3 regions of the Shewanella sp. HL-SH5 genome follow, and region 1 is predicted to be linked to each of the others. Evidence: predicted binding sites of a transcription regulator. Region 1 holds the regulator's gene; each other region holds the start of a gene.
What was found. The regulator LexA, encoded in region 1, represses DNA repair genes until DNA is damaged. The targets are predictions, from matches to a motif close to TACTGTATNNNNATACAGTA.
Positions count from the first base shown of each region.

Region 1 (5,993 bases):
TGCGCGACAAATTCAATGGTAACGGTGCGGCTTTTATCTACAATCACCGCTTGGTAAGTGCTGGCGGTGCTTTGGGGTTTGCCATTAATCCCCAAGGCATCACATAGCACGTCATACAAAGGCACCAACGCAAAACCAAAGCCGAACATACCCACAGCGCCCAAAATAAGCAGGGTCAGTAATTTACGATTCGATTTTGTTGGCTGATTCATCTCATTTTATCTCTGGTGGGGTAGTAAACGAGTGATATGGAGCAGGACTCGGAAGGGTCCATTCCAATCCTTCAGCACCTTCCCATGGTTTATCTGGTGCTTTTTCACCACCTTTAATGCATTTAAGCACTACGGCTAAGAAAATAAACTGAGACAATCCAAAGGCAAATCCACCAATTGATACAATCTGGTTAACGTCGGCAAACTGAATTGCGTAATCAGGAATTCGACGTGGCATACCAGCAAGTCCTAAGAAATGCATTGGGAAAAACAGCACGTTAACCGAAATGACCGAACACCAGAAATGCCATTTACCTAAGGTTTCGTTGTACATATGACCGGTCCACTTAGGTAGCCAATAGTAAGCAGCGGCCATAATGGAAAATATTGCCCCAGTAACCAGTACGTAATGGAAATGAGCCACCACAAAATAGGTGTCATGGTACTGGAAATCTGCCGGTGTAATGGCCAGCATTAACCCTGAGAAACCGCCAATAGTGAACAAAATAATAAAGGCGATAGCAAACAGCATGGGCGTTTCAAACGTTAAAGAACCGCGCCACATGGTTGCTACCCAGTTAAATATTTTTACACCCGTTGGTACGGCTATCAGCATGGTGCAGTACATGAAGAACAGCTCTGCAAATACCGGCATACCCGTGGTGAACATATGATGTGCCCACACTAAGAATGACAGCACCGCAATACTGGCGGTCGCATATACCATTGACGAGTACCCAAATAGCTTCTTACGGCTAAAGGCGGGCACAATGGCAGAGATAATACCGAATGACGGTAAAATCATGATGTACACTTCAGGATGACCAAAGAACCAGAAAATATGCTGGAACATAACAGGGTCGCCACCACCTGCGGCATCAAAAAAGCTGGTGCCGAAGTATTTATCGGTTAACACCATGGTGACCACACCAGCCAGTACTGGCATTACCGCAATCAGCAAGAATGCAGTAATAAGCCATGTCCACACGAATAAAGGTAACTTCATCCATGTCATTCCTGGTGCGCGCATATTAACTATGGTCACAATCACGTTGATTGCGCCCATAATCGAGCTAATCCCCATAATGTGTATCGAGAACACAAACAGTGCTGTGCTATCTGGACTGTAGGTGGTAGATAAAGGCGCGTAGAATGTCCACCCAAAGTTAGGTCCACCGCCTTCCATAAATAATGTGCTAAGTAACATGGTAAAGGCGAAGGGTAAAATCCAAAAGCTCCAGTTGTTCATGCGAGGTAATGCCATATCTGGCGCACCAATCATCATAGGTATTAGCCAGTTAGCTAAGCCGGTAAAGGCTGGCATAACAGCACCAAATACCATGATAAGGCCATGAACTGTGGTCATTTGATTGAAAAAGTTAGGTTCAACTAGTTGTAAGCCTGGTTGAAATAACTCAGCGCGGATCACCATTGCCATGGCACCGCCAGTTAGAAACATAATAAAACTAAACCATAAATACAAAGAGCCAATGTCTTTATGGTTAGTGGTTAGCAGCCAGCGCATAATGCCCTTAGGGGCACCATGATGATGGTCGTCATGGACTGCAGTATCGTGCGTAGATGTACTCATTAATTATCCCCTACTGTCCATGGCTATTGACATCGGCTGCTTGCACCGTATCGCCTGAATTGTTACCCCATGCATTACGCTCGTAAGTGATCACCGCTGCCATTTGGCGTGGTGATAATGAACTGGCGAAAGCTTGCATCGCGGTACCAGGTTTACCGTTGTGAACGATATTGATATGCGCATCAACAGGGCCAGTAATTATGGGACTACCAATCAATGATGGGAACGCACCAGGTAAACCTGCACCTGTTGCTTGATGACAAGCAGCACAAGACGATGTGTATACCTGTAGACCTTCGGTCATTAACTGCTCATAAGTTAATTCCGTCAAATCTACCTCTTTCACCTCGGCGACAATGTCGACAGCTTTGGTAACTGCAGCATTGACTTGCTCAGATGGATCGGCAGATACAACTGCTTGAGTGCTGGTATTTGCTGGATTAGGTTCTGCTGCATTAATACCACTGGCAACATTGCTTACATCAACAGCCTGAATAACATCACCGGAGTCGTTCCCCCAAGCATTACGCTCATAGGTGACAACCGCGGCAATATCTTTGGCGGTTAACTGTTTTGCAAATGATTGCATTGCTGTTCCAGGCTTACCATTAAGCACAATATTAATATGGCCATCGACAGGCCCCTTAATGAGTGGGCTGCCAATAAGAGATGGGAATACACCGGGTAAGCCTGCACCATTAGGTTGGTGACATGCTGCACATGTAGAGAGGTAAATTTGTTCACCTTTGGTCATTAACTCTTCTTTTGAAAGAGTTTCTGATAAGGCTGCTTGAGCCGCGGCAGCTGCATTATTGGCAAGCTGTTTTTGGTCTAAAAGCCACGCATCATATTCCGCTTCAGGCAACGCCTGAACCACAATAGGCATAAATCCATGGTCTTTGCCGCATAATTCAGCACATTGACCACGGTAAGTTCCTGCTTTATCAATTCGTGTCCAAGCTTCGTTAATAAAGCCTGGGTTAGCATCCTTTTTAACCGCAAAAGCTGGAACCCACCAAGAGTGGATAACATCATCTGATGTCATTAAAAAACGCACTTTCCGATTGAGAGGCAGTACCAAAGGTTTATCTACTTCTAATAAGTAGGTTGCGCTTTTAGTTTCATCACCGTCAATTTGGGTGCGAGGAGTGGATAAAATGCTATAGAACTCGACATCTTCATTAAAATAACTGTAATGCCATTTCCACTGCGAACCAGTGATCTTAATGGTTAAGTCCGCGTCAGACGGATCTTCCATAGCGATAAGGGTTTTAGTGGCTGGAATGGCCATACCAATTAAAATAACAAATGGGATCACGGTCCAAGCAATTTCTACTTTGGTACTTTCATGAAAATTTGCCGCGACCGCGCCTTTGGATTTACGATGATAGATCATTGAATAAATCATGATCCCGAACACCACAACACCAATAGCACAGCAAATATAAAGAATAATCATATGGAGGTCATAAACCTGGCCACTGATATTCGTTACACCCTTTGTCATGTTGAGGGGCATTTCGTTTGCCCCAAGTGGAGGTGCCAGTAACACCGCCATTACACAATACAACCATTGCTTCACAAGACTTCTCCTCTGCCAATTGCGAATAGCAACTACAAAGAAGAGTCACACAGTAAGTCTCTGCTCTATGTAAACTCTTCGGTTCCCAAAAAAGCTTGATGACTTCAAAGTACCCTGGTGGTTGTAAGCGTGTAAGGCTTACGGATTTGTATTTATGTGCACCACGCTGGCACCTACAACTGAACCTATCAATTCTGATTTGACGCTTTTATCTGTCAGATAAAATCTAGACTGTAGCGTTTCAATTAGGTTAAAAATGTTTCAACCCTGTTAAATACATTACTTGTAGATTAAACATTGATCAAGATCACTTTTATAGCTAATTAACTGAAATTTTGCATAAAAAAGCCCTGTACATAGACAGGGCTCAGTAAACACGGCGTTTAGTACTAATGAAATGAAGTGAAATTAATTGTTTTAACAGCATTATTTTGATTTGAAATAATCGCTTTAGTTGCCAAATTAGTGCCTAAGTGAGTGCTTACATCTTCAATAACGACACCTAATGCTCGGGCACTTTTTGCGACTAACTCTAATCGGCGACTGTCGCGTGCATCTAAAGGTTGAGTCCATGAAATAACGGCACTTGATGTACCACTGGTTAATGCTTTTTCCATTGCCCAAAGTGTTTCAATTTCATCCTTGGCATGTACTAACAATACGCGGTCCATTCTTACCCCAGCACTAGCTAACATCTGTTTATAATTGATATTGGCGGGATTAATTAGCACAATCCAACGACCTTGCAGGCTTAGTTGTGCCAATTGGCTAGCATATTGACTGAGTTCCACTTTACCATTGGTTTCGGTTTGGAGTGTGGTGATAGGCTGCGCTAAATTAATATCTGCAGTTGGCAAATCTACCCATAAACCAGGATGACGAGGGGATGTACCCATTAGTTTGTTCATAACCATTCTCCATTACGAATTACACCAACTGCAAGCCCTTCAATAGTGAGGCTTTGGTAACTTAAATCGACTTCGATAGGTGCATACGCTTCATTTTCAGCATGCAAATATACGACATTGCCTTTTTTCTCAAAACGTTTCACTGTCACATCATCTTCAACACGAGCAACAACGACCTGGCCATTTCTGGCTTGCTGTATTTTATGAACGGCGAGTAAATCACCCTCTAAAATGCCGATGTTTTTCATGCTGTCACCGCGAACCCTTAACAAAAAGTTTGCGGCAGGTTTAAACATATTAGGATCAACTTGATAGTATTGTTCTACATGCTCTTGCGCTAAAATAGGTTCACCTGCAGCGACTTGTCCAATTAAAGGTAAACCTGCTTCTTCGGGTTCATCTTCTTGGGTTAATCGTATTCCACGGGATGTGCCGGGCATGATTTCAATAAACCCTTTTTTAGCCAAGGCTTTTAAATGCTCTTCTGCGGCATTTGCGCTTTTGAAACCTAAGCGTGTAGCGATTTCTGCACGAGTAGGTGGCATACCAGTTTCAGAGATATTGTTTTTAATAAGCTCTAAAATTTCAGCTTGGCGTGGTGTTAAGGGTCTCATGTTATTTCCTGTCTTTCTATACAGTAACTGTCATTATATACAGTGTTTGTGTTTGCGCAAGTATTCACCAATTATTTTTTAATTTTATTATTTGAAATTTTTTTTTTATTATATGTATCAATTGCATGCTTCAATTTATTTGTTCTTGAATTTAAAAGCATTGTTTGATGTGTACAGCCTATAGTGAAAGGTAACCAGTTTCTGGTATCCTATGCGCCCATATTAAAAGGGCTTTATTGCGAATATTATTATGTCAAAACCAGATTCAATCATGCTTAGACTGCTGCGTAGGGTGCAAAAGCTGATGGTGCAAACGATAGTTGTGCCACATGACCCATTTGCAGATCTAAACTTCGATCCAGACAAGCCCATTGTTTATGTCATGAAGACAGAGTCGATCAGTGACACTGCAGCATTAAGCGAAATGACCCAAGGCTTAGGCTTACCAAGTCCTTATGCGCCATTACAACTTGATGGTATGAAAGTGCCACGAGTTGTTTGTTTAGAGGGGCGAAAGCCTATTATTGGTAAGCGTGAGGGTGGTGAGAAGTTTTTAAACTGTTTTACCAGTTTATTAGCGCTCCACCGTCAGCAGCCTGAATTAGATATTCAACTTGTGCCAGTAAGTCTTTACTGGGGCCGTACTCCAGGCAAAGAAGATGACACGATGAAAGCTGCTGTGCTTGAACGTGAGAATCCAACCTGGTTACGTAAATGGTTAATGATTCTATTTCTAGGTCGCCATAGTTTTGTGCAGTTCTCTAACGCAATGTCATTACGCTATTTAGCCGATGAACATGGTACTGATGAAGCCATTGCCCATAAATTAATTCGGGTGGCTCGGGTACATTTTCGCCGTCAACGTAAAGTCATGACTGGACCACAACTGCCTAACCGTCAAGCTCTGTTTGCTTCGTTATTAAAGTCTGAATCGATCAATAAGGCCATTGAAGAAGAAGCGGCAAACAAGAAGATTTCCAAAGAGAAAGCGCGTGAAACTGCGATTGAGTATCTGGACGAAATCGCGGCCGACTATTCAGATAGTTTAGTACGTATTGCTGAGCGTTTTCTCACCTGGTTATGGAA
Region 1 is NZ_CP195038.1:3,889,916-3,895,908, reverse strand. Features, by position in the region: gene ACRWQM_RS17005 (cytochrome c oxidase assembly protein) at 1-212, opposite strand, end outside; gene ctaD (cytochrome c oxidase subunit I) at 214-1,803, opposite strand; gene coxB (cytochrome c oxidase subunit II) at 1,814-3,385, opposite strand; gene ACRWQM_RS16990 (cell division inhibitor SulA) at 3,775-4,293, opposite strand; gene lexA (transcriptional repressor LexA) at 4,290-4,907, opposite strand; gene plsB (glycerol-3-phosphate 1-O-acyltransferase PlsB) at 5,158-5,993, shown strand, end outside.

Region 2 (5,993 bases), 770 kb from region 1:
GTGCTAGGCAGCGATGACATTAAACATGGTCCACTAGAAGTCTTATTGACCATTGATGAAGAAGCCGGCATGACCGGCGCGTTTGGGTTAGAAGCCGGTTATTTAGACGCTGAGATTTTGATCAACACCGACTCTGAACAAGAAGGTGAGATTTACATGGGTTGTGCTGGCGGTGTTGACGCCCAGATATCTGTGCCACTTTCATGGCAAGCACCTGAGCTGAGCAATCAATCGTTTAAGCTGACCTTGTCAGGCATTAAAGGTGGCCACTCTGGGGTAAATATTCACCTTGGACGTGGTAATGCCAATAAACTACTGGCACGTTTTCTGTTTAAATACAGTGATGAATTAGCGTTAGAACTTGTTGATTTTACCGGTGGTTCATTACGTAATGCTATTCCACGTGAAGCGAATATCAGCTTTATGTTACCGGCTGAAAATGTTGATGGGTTAAAAACGGCTATTAGCGCATTTCAGGCTGTGGTACGTGAAGAGTTAGCGATTGCCGACCCAAGCATGTTGTTAACCTTAGAAGCCATTGATGCACCAAGCAAAGTGATGGGCGAAGATGCGCAAAACAGCTTAATTGACTTACTACATGCCTGCCCTAATGGGGTAATACGTATGAGTGATGAAGTAGCTGGTGTAACTGAAACCTCATTAAATGTGGGTGTCATTAGCACTGAACAAGAAAGCGTTGAAATTTTATGTTTAATTCGCTCGCTTATCGACTCAGGCCGTGATGAAGTGCAAGGCATGTTAAATGCACTGACCAATCTTGCGGGTGCCAGTATTGAGTTTAGCGGCGCTTACCCTGGTTGGAAGCCGGATAACAGCTCACCGGTTATGGCCATTGTGCGTGATACCTACAATGACATTTACAAAAAAGACCCAACCATTATGGTTATCCATGCTGGTCTTGAATGTGGCTTATTTAAAGAGCCTTACCCAACTATGGACATGGTATCGATTGGCCCCACTATTCGTTACCCGCATAGCCCGGATGAAATGGTTAACATTGAAACCGTAGGCCAATACTGGCAGTTATTATTAGCCGTATTAGAACGCATTCCAGCTAAAGCTTAATGTAAGGCTAGGCTTAATGCGATGTAAGGCAAGGCTTTAAGCCATTCAGCATAGAAACTTAAAACTGTAAATCGAGTTGGGCAACCGACTCAGTTTGCAGTTTTTTTTCACCTGCTTCTGCCAACCCAACACTGACCCCAATTAACCTAATACCACGGTCATTACTTCTGGTCAGTGCTTGTTGTAACAATTGATAAAACAAGTTTACCGATATTTCATCACTGCGCTGCTCGATGGTGGTTTGTTTAAAATCGTTGAATTTGATCTTCACCACTTGCTTGTTGATTAATCGATCTTTTGCGCTGCGGCTCACCCGACTATCAAGCTCTTGAATAAGTTGCGGTAATACTTGATGGCATTGGGCTAAGGTAAAAATATCCTGGGCTAATGTTGTTTCAACACCCACAGATTTACGCACTCGGTTATTGCTGATAGGCCTTGGATCGATGCCATTTGATCGTTCAATTAACACTGCGCCAAACTTACCAAAACTTTCCAGTAACTTTGCCTTAGGATACAGCTGCACATCGGCACAGGTTTCTAACCCTAATACCGACAATTTTTGCGCTGTGACTTTGCCAACGCCCGGAATTTTCTTTAACGGTAGCGTGCGTACAAATTCAGGAATTTCATCGGGGGTAATCACATATTGACCATTAGGTTTATTTAAATCTGAGGCAATTTTGGCTAAAAACTTAATCGGCGCGACGCCCGCTGATGCTGTTAATCCGGTTTCTAACTCGATATCTCGGCGAATGGCCTGGGCAATTAAGGTCGCGCTGCCGTGGTATTGCTGACAGTCACTGACATCGAGGAAAGCCTCATCTAATGACAGTGGTTCAATCACATCACTGTAGCGGTTAAATATCTGTCTTATTTGTTGTGAAACATCTTTATACACCTGCATCCGCCCAGGCACCAAGACTAAATGAGGGCACAGCTTTAACGCTTGATAGCTCGACATAGCTGAGCGCACACCAAACTTTCGTGCCGCGTAGTTACAGGTACTGATAACACCACGGCGATCACTACGTCCACCTACAGCAATGGCTTTATCGCGTAATTCAGGAAAATCACGCATCTCAACAGCGGCAAAATAACAGTCCATGTCGATATGAATAATTTTGCGCATTGCTGATGCCATTAAGATTAAAAAGGTAACCTATAATACTGTATGTAAAAACAGTATTCAATGTATCCGCCAGATAAATAAAGCACAGCATTTAGATGAAATGGAATAGGAAATAAGTTGTGTGTTCCGACTAAGTATCTATTATGATAAATCAATTGGTTATAGGTTATTTACACGGATAAGTTAACACATGCATGTACCCGAAAAATGGCAAATGGACAACTTAAGTGCCATACATCAGTTTATTGCACAACATGGTTTTGCGTCTGTCATATCACCAAACTTAGAAGCCTCGCATATTCCGCTGATATTAAAAGCAGACGAGGGTGAGCATGGGGTACTTTATGGCCATTTAGCACGTAGCAATCCACATTGGCAGGATATTATAGACAGTTCAGTATTGTGTATTTTTAATGGCCCTCATGCCTATATTTCACCTACCTGGTATCATGCCTCCCCTGCTGTACCCACCTGGAATTACAGCGTGGTACACGCTAAAGGCACGGTTGAGCTCACCGACGATAAAACCACAATGGCGATATTAGAAACAACAATACAGAAATATGAACCGAGTTTATTAACACCCACCCCTGAAAGCCCTGAAGGTTTTATCCCAAAGCAATTTCAAGATAAGTTAGCTAAAGGGATTGTCGGGTTTAAAATTGTGATTACTGAGCTACAAGGTAAACAAAAACTTGGCCAACATAGAAGTTCACTTGATCAACTCGGAGTGGTTGCAGGCTTGTCAAAGTCTACCGGCATAGATGAGCAACAGCTGTTGAAGTACATGGTCGATAACAATATTGCGCTAGGTTAAAAGTAAGCACTTTTCCTAGCGGCTTTAACCTAAACCGTATGATTTAGATGCTTAACTTAACGACCAGGCTCAAAGGCATCGTATCTGGGTAACTGAGCATCTAAATCTTCCCAGTTTGCTTTGGATGAAACAAAGTTGTGCGAAATAGGCCTTTCAATTATGTCAGTATCAAGTATACCGAGTCGGATCCTGTAGCGCTGTGGATCTTGCTCGTTTGAACTGTACACAGGTGAGCCACAATAACTGCAAAAATGTCGATTTCTACCGGGCTTAAATGAAAATATACTTAAGCTATTTTTGCCCGATACAATCTCAAAATCAGCCGCATTAATGAAACCATTTGTGGCGAATGCAGTGCCACTATTTTTCCTGCATAAAGAGCAGTGACAATGAATAATATCACTTATTTCGCCCTTTATGGTTATGCTAACCTCACCACACAAACACTTTCCCTGATACATAATCGCCATCACCTTGTGCTATAAAAATTGCTCGTCAAACTAAAAGCTGTCGCCACTAAAGCCTGTAGCCACGCCAAATAGCATGCTTAATGGTATATTTAACCTAATCTAACGTTTGTGAAGACTCATTACTAATGCAGTTTTTTATTATGGTTATCTTCACTGTCATATGACACTTGGCGAATATCAATGGTCACCTTAATGCTTAACAGCTTTTTTTGGATAAGTTTACTGAGAGCATCATTTTCAGGTGATGCCATAAAACGGTTGAGGTTATAAGGCGTATCGAAGACACATATAACCTGTAAGCTTTTAGGAAAGTCGCTGTAATTAACAATATGGGTCAACCATTCGAAACCGCTATATTCATTTAGGGCGATTTCACACACCTGGGTTAACACTTGTCGAATTTGATTGTCTATTTTTTTATCGGTTTTACGCATATATCACAGTGACCCAAAATTCAAATAACAGCAGGAAGGTGGAATAAGTTAGCCAGTGTAGCAAAGTTGCTGATACCATTTAACATAAAAAAGCCCAACCCCTTTCGGGACTGGGCTTTAAAATCAACAAACGCCTCAATTAACAATGTTAATTAACGCATTCTTAGTCGATTAATTACATCTTAGTTTGCAGGTAATTCTGTAAACCAACACGCTCAATTAAGCGTAATTGTTTTTCTAACCAATACATGTGATCAGATTCAGTATCATCCAATAAGACTTCTAAAATCTCACGGGTTTGATAATCGCCTTTCTCTTCACATAGCTTAATCACTTTACGTAAATCATCCGCCACTTTGTATTCATACTGTAGGTCGTTATTTAGCATTTCTTGCACATCTTTACCGATGTTTAATGCTTCGCGGCTGGCTACATCTGGCCTGCCTTCTAAAAATAGAATGCGTTGCACTAGTTTAGCTGCATGGGCTTTCTCGTCATCAGATTCATGTAATATACGGGTATATAATTCGTCAAATCCCCAATCTTCATACATATGAGCATGCACAAAATATTGGTCCATTGCTGATAACTCACCGGTTAACAAGCTGTTTAATGCGTCAATAACTTCTGAATTGCCTTTCATAATATTGTCCTGTTAATCTTTAATTTGAGATTGAAGATAGTTTTGAATACCGATTTGTACTATCTGTTCTTGCTGAGATTCAATCCAATCTAAATGCTCTTCTTCATCTTCAAGCAGGTCTTCAAGTAAATCGCGGGTAACGTAATCTTGTTCTGTTTCACACAATTTGATCACATCACGTAATGCAGCAATTTGCTCGGTTACCGCTTCTTTATCACAGCCCAACATTTCTTCGGCATCTTCACCAATACGCAGCTTGTCTAGTTGCTGTAAATTCGGTAATCCCTCAAGAAATAATACCCGCTCAATAAGCTTGTCTGCGTGTTTCATGTCTTGAATTGATTTCTTGTATTCTTTTTCGTTGAGCTTCTCTAAACCCCAATGTTTGAACATTCGCGCATGTAAAAAGTATTGGTTAATGGCGGTCAGTTCGAAAGTTAATACGCGGTTTAACTGACTAATGACTTTTGGATGACCTTTCATAATGATGTCCTTGATAGCTTAACTTGATCTGGATCAATTTAGGCTAGGATAGTACACCTAGCATGGTATTGCAAATTATCCTTTAAATTCATACACATAGTATTGATAACTATTATCATTATAACTAAGGTTTGTAAACCAGATACAAATCGCAGCCATAAAAAAAGCCTTCAAAATGAAGGCTCTTTACAATGTAGGCTAGCTAAATTTTAGCCAGTAATGCGCTTATGTAACTCTTGAATCGAGTTCACATTAGTGCGGTCATCTGCAGCATGCGCTAGACATGTAGCAAATGCAGCATTCAGTGTTGTGGTGTAATTCACTTTATAACGCAGTGCTCCACGACGGATCTGACGTGAGTCTTCAATCGCCTGGCGACCTTCAGTCGTGTTGATAATGTAGGTGTACTCATCATTCTTAATACGGTCAAGAATGTGTGGACGACCTTCATGCACCTTGTTCACTAAACGAGGGTTAATGCCAGCTTCACCCAATACCACTGCAGTGCCGTGTGTTGCGTCAATCTCATAACCCAGCTCAATTAACTTAGCTGCTAACGCTGCTACACGCTTTTTATCACTGTTACGTACTGATAATAAAGCACGTCCAGATTTAGGTACTTCAGATGTCGCACCTAATTGCGCTTTAGCATATGCTTCTGCGAAGGTTTCACCCACACCCATCACTTCACCTGTGGAACGCATTTCAGGCCCTAATAAAGGGTCAACGCCAGGGAATTTATTGAAGGGGAGTACCACTTCTTTCACAGAGAAGAATGGTGGAATAACTTCTTTAGTAAAGTTTTGTGACTTTAAGCTTTGACCAGCCATCACACGCGCTGCAATCTTAGCTAATGGCACACCGGTTGCTTTTGACACAAAAGGTACGGTACGCGCTGCACGTGGGTTAACTTCAATCATGTAGATTT
Region 2 is NZ_CP195038.1:3,115,838-3,121,830, forward strand. Features, by position in the region: gene ACRWQM_RS13595 (aminoacyl-histidine dipeptidase) at 1-1,086, shown strand, start outside; gene dinB (DNA polymerase IV) at 1,145-2,218, opposite strand; gene ACRWQM_RS13605 (FMN-binding negative transcriptional regulator) at 2,409-3,035, shown strand; gene ACRWQM_RS13610 (GFA family protein) at 3,092-3,496, opposite strand; gene ACRWQM_RS13615 (Fis family transcriptional regulator) at 3,628-3,939, opposite strand; gene bfr (bacterioferritin) at 4,115-4,582, opposite strand; gene bfr (bacterioferritin) at 4,595-5,065, opposite strand; gene carB (carbamoyl-phosphate synthase large subunit) at 5,275-5,993, opposite strand, start outside.
Region 2: dinB (DNA polymerase IV) is a predicted target of LexA. The motif match lies at 2,255-2,274, and genes of this name have one in related genera.

Region 3 (5,993 bases), 930 kb from region 1:
AACCTATATACAACAGTAAGCAAGAACAAGTTATTGGCTATATCGCGATATTAATCAATAAAGAAAATGCTCTATTAGAGCAACACAGGGCAGCCATTGCCGCGTTTATTATTGTGTTAATCGGGGTTCAGTTTAACCTATTCTTTACCTTTCGCTTAGTTAAACACGTCAATCATCCCATTACCGAAATGGTCAGGGTTGTGGCAAAAATTCGCGAAGGAAAACTTGATACTCGCTTAGATGGTAATTTGATTGGTGAATTAGACTTACTTAAACGAGGCATTAATGCCATGGCGGGCTCCTTGTCTGAATATCATGACGAGATGCAACAAAATATTGATCAAGCAACCTCAGATTTACGGGAAACCTTAGAGCAAATTGAAATTCAAAACGTTGAACTAGATTTAGCTAAAAAACGTGCACTAGAAGCCAGTCGAATTAAATCTGAGTTTTTAGCCAATATGTCACACGAGCTACGCACCCCGCTCAATGGCGTAATAGGATTTTCAAGACAGTTAATTAAAACTCCGCTTCATTCGAGCCAACTCGATTACATTAAAACAATTGAGCGAAGCGCCAGTAATTTATTAGGGATCATTAATGACATCCTTGATTTCTCTAAACTTGAAGCAGGTAAAATGGTGTTTGAAAAAATGCCTTTTGCATTACGTGAAACCTTAGCTGACACCTTAAGTCTTATCGCCGGTAGCGCAAGGGAAAAAGGCTTAGAACTTATTATTGATATTGATTCTAATGTACCGGAAAGTGTTAGCGGCGATGCAATGCGAGTGAATCAAATTATTACCAACCTGGTCGGCAATGCAATCAAATTTACTGATCAAGGTAGTGTAATACTAAAAATTACCCTTGTTGGTAATAATGAAGATACTGTGACGCTGCGATGTGAAGTCATCGATACAGGGATTGGCATTAATGAAGGCCAACAAGAATATCTATTCCAAGCTTTTGGCCAAGCAGATTCATCGATATCTCGCCGCTTTGGCGGAACAGGATTGGGTCTAGTGATAACCAAACGCCTCATTAACCAAATGGGCGGTCAAATTGGGTTCACTTCAAGCCCAGATAAAGGCTCAAATTTCTGGTTTATTTTACCCCTTAGCACCAGTCAGTTTGACATAGGTGAAGTATTACCAATGGATGTACTGCAGGGTAAATCTATCCTGTTATTTGAACCAAGAGAGCTGACACGTGACACCTTGAATAGGCGCCTAGAATCGTGGCATTTAAAACTGACCAGCGTGGGACAATTAGATCATCTCAATACAACCCTTGAACAAAAAAATATCCATTTTGATTATATCTTAACAAGCTGTCATGGTTTTGATAGTCCTGAGCACATTAGCTCACAATTACAGGTCATGAAAAATCATACTCAATGTCTGATTTTATTGCATGATTGCATAGACCAAGACATCATTAGTCAGCATTTAAAACCCAACAGCGACTTACTCCTGAACGTTCCAATCAATGATATGGAATTAGCAAGGCATTTAATTTACCCGCCGACCCCTAAAGCATTACAACAGTTATTGCCTATCGCACCTGGCACTAATATCGAACGTTTGAATGTGTCGGTGTTAGCTGTAGATGATAATATTGCCAACTTGAAGCTTATTGATACTTTATTACAAGAATTAGTTGTTAACGTCACCACAGCTAAAAATGGTCAAGAAGCCATTAAACTGGCGAGAAGTAAAAGCTTTGAATTAATCTTTATGGATATTCAGATGCCGGGAATGGATGGCATTACCGCAACCAAACGCATACGTCATGAATCAATGAACCGCCACACGCCAATAATTGCAGTCACAGCCCATGCGATTGCAGAAGAAAGAGAAAATATTTTAGCTGCGGGTATGGATGCCTTTTTGCCCAAACCCATCGATGAATCATCGTTAAGAAAAGTGATTAATCGTTGGGTAGCCAAACCTAAATTTACCCATTTTGAGCTTCATACCCTTAATTGGGAGTTGTGCTTAAGCCAAGCAAGCCAAAAACCGGACTTAGCACTTGAAATGCTACAAATGCTGGTAGACTCAATTCCCAGCACAATTGTAACTATAGAATTAGCACTGCAGGAGCAAAATCAACAAAATATGTTACAAGCCGTACATAAACTGCATGGTGCAAGCTGCTATTGTGGCGTACCGACAACCCAGAAGCTTTGCCAAGAAATAGAATCTGCTTTAAAGCACAAAACCTCGACCAGTGAGCTAGAACCGGAAATACTTGAGTTACTTGATGAGCTAACTAAGGTAGAATCGGCGGCAACTCAAGTATTAGAACAGTTATCGATGGACATCACGCATGACTCATAAACCTGGATTTTTTCAACGTTTAAAAGCGTTATCTTTACCTCAAAAACAATTATTTGCTATCGCTTTATGCCAGCGTATGCTACCTAATTACCAGCTATTTTCTGAGGTATGCGAGTTCGGCCAACCAGCTGTCTTATCAACAGCTCTAGACTTACTATGGCAAAGCCAGTACGACAAGAAAAACAAATACAATGTAGATGTTCACTTACAAAAATTAGAAGAAAACACCCCTGACCCAAGCGATTTTGAAGCTTATGGTGTTTATCCGGCTATGGATGCTGTGGTAGCAATCTCTACCTTAATGAGTGCTATTGCGGATAAAATTGAAGATGACATAATCAATATCAGCAAACTTTCTTCCAGCACTGTGGCTAACTATATTGAAGCCCTTAGTGATGAGGACTTAATGGATGAAGCATTAGATGATTATGTTTTTGCCCATCCTGTGATGCTAGAAGAGAAAGAGCTACAAAATATGCTGTTAGATATTATTGAAGCAAATCCAGACATTCATCCAGACTTAGTTAAAGGCTTACGTAAAGATATTATCGAAGCTGGTGCATCTAATATTGGCATTAGTCTGTAGTACTAACCTACTATCACTAAAAAATATTCAAAAGCCTGATATTATTCAGGCTTTTATCGCACTATCTTCAGTAAATTTAAGCTCTTCAGTAACATTAAACCTAAAACTGAATAAATAAACACGTGTTTAACTTTAGCCTAATTGCATCCTCTTATTAAAACAAAGTAAAGTAGACTTACTATTATTTTGTTAAGGAATTGCGAGGGATGTCCAGTATTCTTACCCCGCTGATCGCTGTGTTTATTATTATGTTACTCGGCGGTATTGTTCAAAAATTAAGATTTCTACCAGCAGATACCAATCTAATCCTCAATCAATTTGTTTACTACATTGCCTTTCCAGCAATTTTATTGATCGTGCTCGCTGAAACGCGCATTGAAGATATTATTCAGTGGGGATTTATAGGTGGATTTAGCCTGGCGATGATCATCACCTATGCACTCGTAATAGCCGTATCCTTATGGCGCAAACCTAAGCAGCAAGCTATTGCAGCTATGCGCGCATTAAATGCCACCTTTGGCAATACAGCATTCATTGGTATTCCATTACTAAGCCTGTTATTTCCTGGTAACAAAATCGCATTAGTCGCGGCAGCTATAGCCAGCCTGCTGTCGGTATTTATGTTTGCCTTTGCACTCGTCTCTATCGAACTTGCCAGCCGCGACAAACAGTCCGCAGATCATGCTATCGTCATTATGGCTAATGCATTATATAAAAATCCGATAGTGCTTGGCAGTATGATAGGTATAAGCTTATCGGCATTGCATATCACCTTACCCGAAAGCCTATCATTGGTGCTGCACCAAATAGGTAGTACCTCTAGCCCTTGCGCACTATTTGCCATAGGAATGGTACTTGCTAAAGCGTTTCAGCATCAATCTTTAGCAAAGCTATTCAGCCTTAGCCTGATTGCAGAAATAAGTTTAATCAACTTACTCAAATTAATAATTCAACCTTTTATTGCCTTTGGCTTACTGAAACTCTTTAGCGTAGAACATGAACTACTGACTATGGGAGTGCTATTAGCCGCCTTGCCAACGGCAGCAAGCGTCTATTTATTGGCCGAACGATACCAAATAAATGCTAATAGCAGCGCACAAGGTATTCTATATGGCACATTAATGACCTTTGTTAGCTTACCTATAATAGAAACACTATTAAAATCTTATGGTTAATTAACACACTCGGATAGTCTAACAAATAACCAAAGATAATTTTCTGGCTACTACTTTACTGTATAAAAAATCAGTATATACTGTTTATCAATACAGTGGTTTGATAGTTTCATTGACAGGAATTCATTATGCTTTGCCAACTCAGCATCAACAATTTTGCTATTGTACGTTTTTTAGAATTAGATTTTAAAGCCGGTATGACCACCATAACGGGTGAGACAGGTGCAGGTAAATCTATTGCTATTGATGCGCTTGGCTTATGTTTAGGTAACCGCAGTGATGCCAATACGGTGAGACCTGGAGCTAATAAAACCGAAGTCAGTGCCCGCTTCACATTGCATGATGTGCCGCAAGCTAAGCGCTGGTTAGAAGATAATGACCTAGATAATGAAGATGACTGCATTTTACGCCGCACCATTAACAGTGATGGTCGCTCACGAGCTTATATCAATGGCAACCCAGTACCTATTGCCCAACTTAAAAGCATAGGCCAATTACTCATTGGTATTCATGGTCAGCATGCTCACCACGCAATGCTAAAAAGTGAGCATCAACTTACCCTACTAGACAGCTACGCCAACCATAAGCTGTTAATTGACACTGTACATGCCAGCTATCAACGTAATAAGCAGATCGAAAATGAGCTTAAAATGCTCGAACATGCGCAACATGAGCGTATATCCCGCAAACAGTTACTCCAATATCAAGTTGAAGAACTAGATGAATTTAATTTAGCTGACGGTGAATTTGTTGAAATAGAACAAGAACATAAACGCCTTGCTAATGGTACTGAACTGATTGAAACCTGTCAGGCCAGTTTAGATCTACTGACCGAAGGTGAAGAGTTCAACATAGAATCACTGCTAAATAAAGTGATTCATTTAGCAGATAATTTACAAAGCGTGGATGAAAAGTTAGCCCCTGTAGCCAGTATGCTTAATGAAGCATTAATTCAGATACAAGAAAGCACAGTTGAAATAGAAGACTACCTTAGCCGTTTAGAATTAGACCCTGAACACTTTACCTATTTAGAGAAGCGTTTAACCACCGCAATGCAACTTTCACGCAAGCATCATGTGAGTGCTGAAGACTTATCAGCTCATCATGCACAGCTAAAAGCTGAACTGGTTGGGTTGTCTGATGATGAAACTAAATTAGATGAGATTAAACAGGCGTTAGCTTTCAGCCGTGAGGCCTATTTAACCCATGCCCAAAAACTCAGTCAAAGCCGGGCTCGCTATGCTAAAGAGTTAGATAAATTAGTCACTCGTTCAATCCATGAATTAAACATGCCAAAAGGCCAATTTAATATTGCGGTAAACTTTAACCCTGAAATGAGTAACAGTTTGGGTTGTGACCAAGTGGAGTTTTTAGTTAGCACCAATCCAGGACAGCCATTACAACCGATTGCTAAAGTGGCTTCTGGTGGCGAACTATCGCGCATAGGCTTAGGTATACAAGTTATTACCGCTAAAAAAGTCTCTACCCCAACATTAATATTTGACGAGGTCGATGTGGGTATTTCAGGACCTACTGCAGCAGTTGTTGGCCGAATGTTAAGAAGTCTAGGGGATTCAACACAAGTCTTTTGTGTTACCCATTTACCGCAAGTGGCTGGTAATGGTCATCAACATATGTTTGTCAACAAGTTCAACAAAGGTGGGCAAACTGAAACGACAATGCAAAATTTAGATAAAGAGCAGCGCATAAACGAATTAGCCCGTTTATTAGGTGGCGATATTATCACTGAAAACACCCTAGCGAATGCCAGAGAACTGTTGCAATAAAGAGTTAAATACCACTAATATGGGCTTTCCCTAAATTCACTATAATGATCAACGAAATAGGGCCTGAATTAAAAGTATAATAAAATCAAGGGTAAGAATGCTTAAG
Region 3 is NZ_CP195038.1:2,954,920-2,960,912, forward strand. Features, by position in the region: gene barA (two-component sensor histidine kinase BarA) at 1-2,339, shown strand, start outside; gene ACRWQM_RS12930 (YjaG family protein) at 2,329-2,925, shown strand; gene ACRWQM_RS12935 (AEC family transporter) at 3,132-4,100, shown strand; gene recN (DNA repair protein RecN) at 4,229-5,887, shown strand; gene ACRWQM_RS12945 (hypothetical protein) at 5,985-5,993, shown strand, end outside.
Region 3: recN (DNA repair protein RecN) is a predicted target of LexA. The motif match lies at 4,179-4,198, and genes of this name have one in related genera.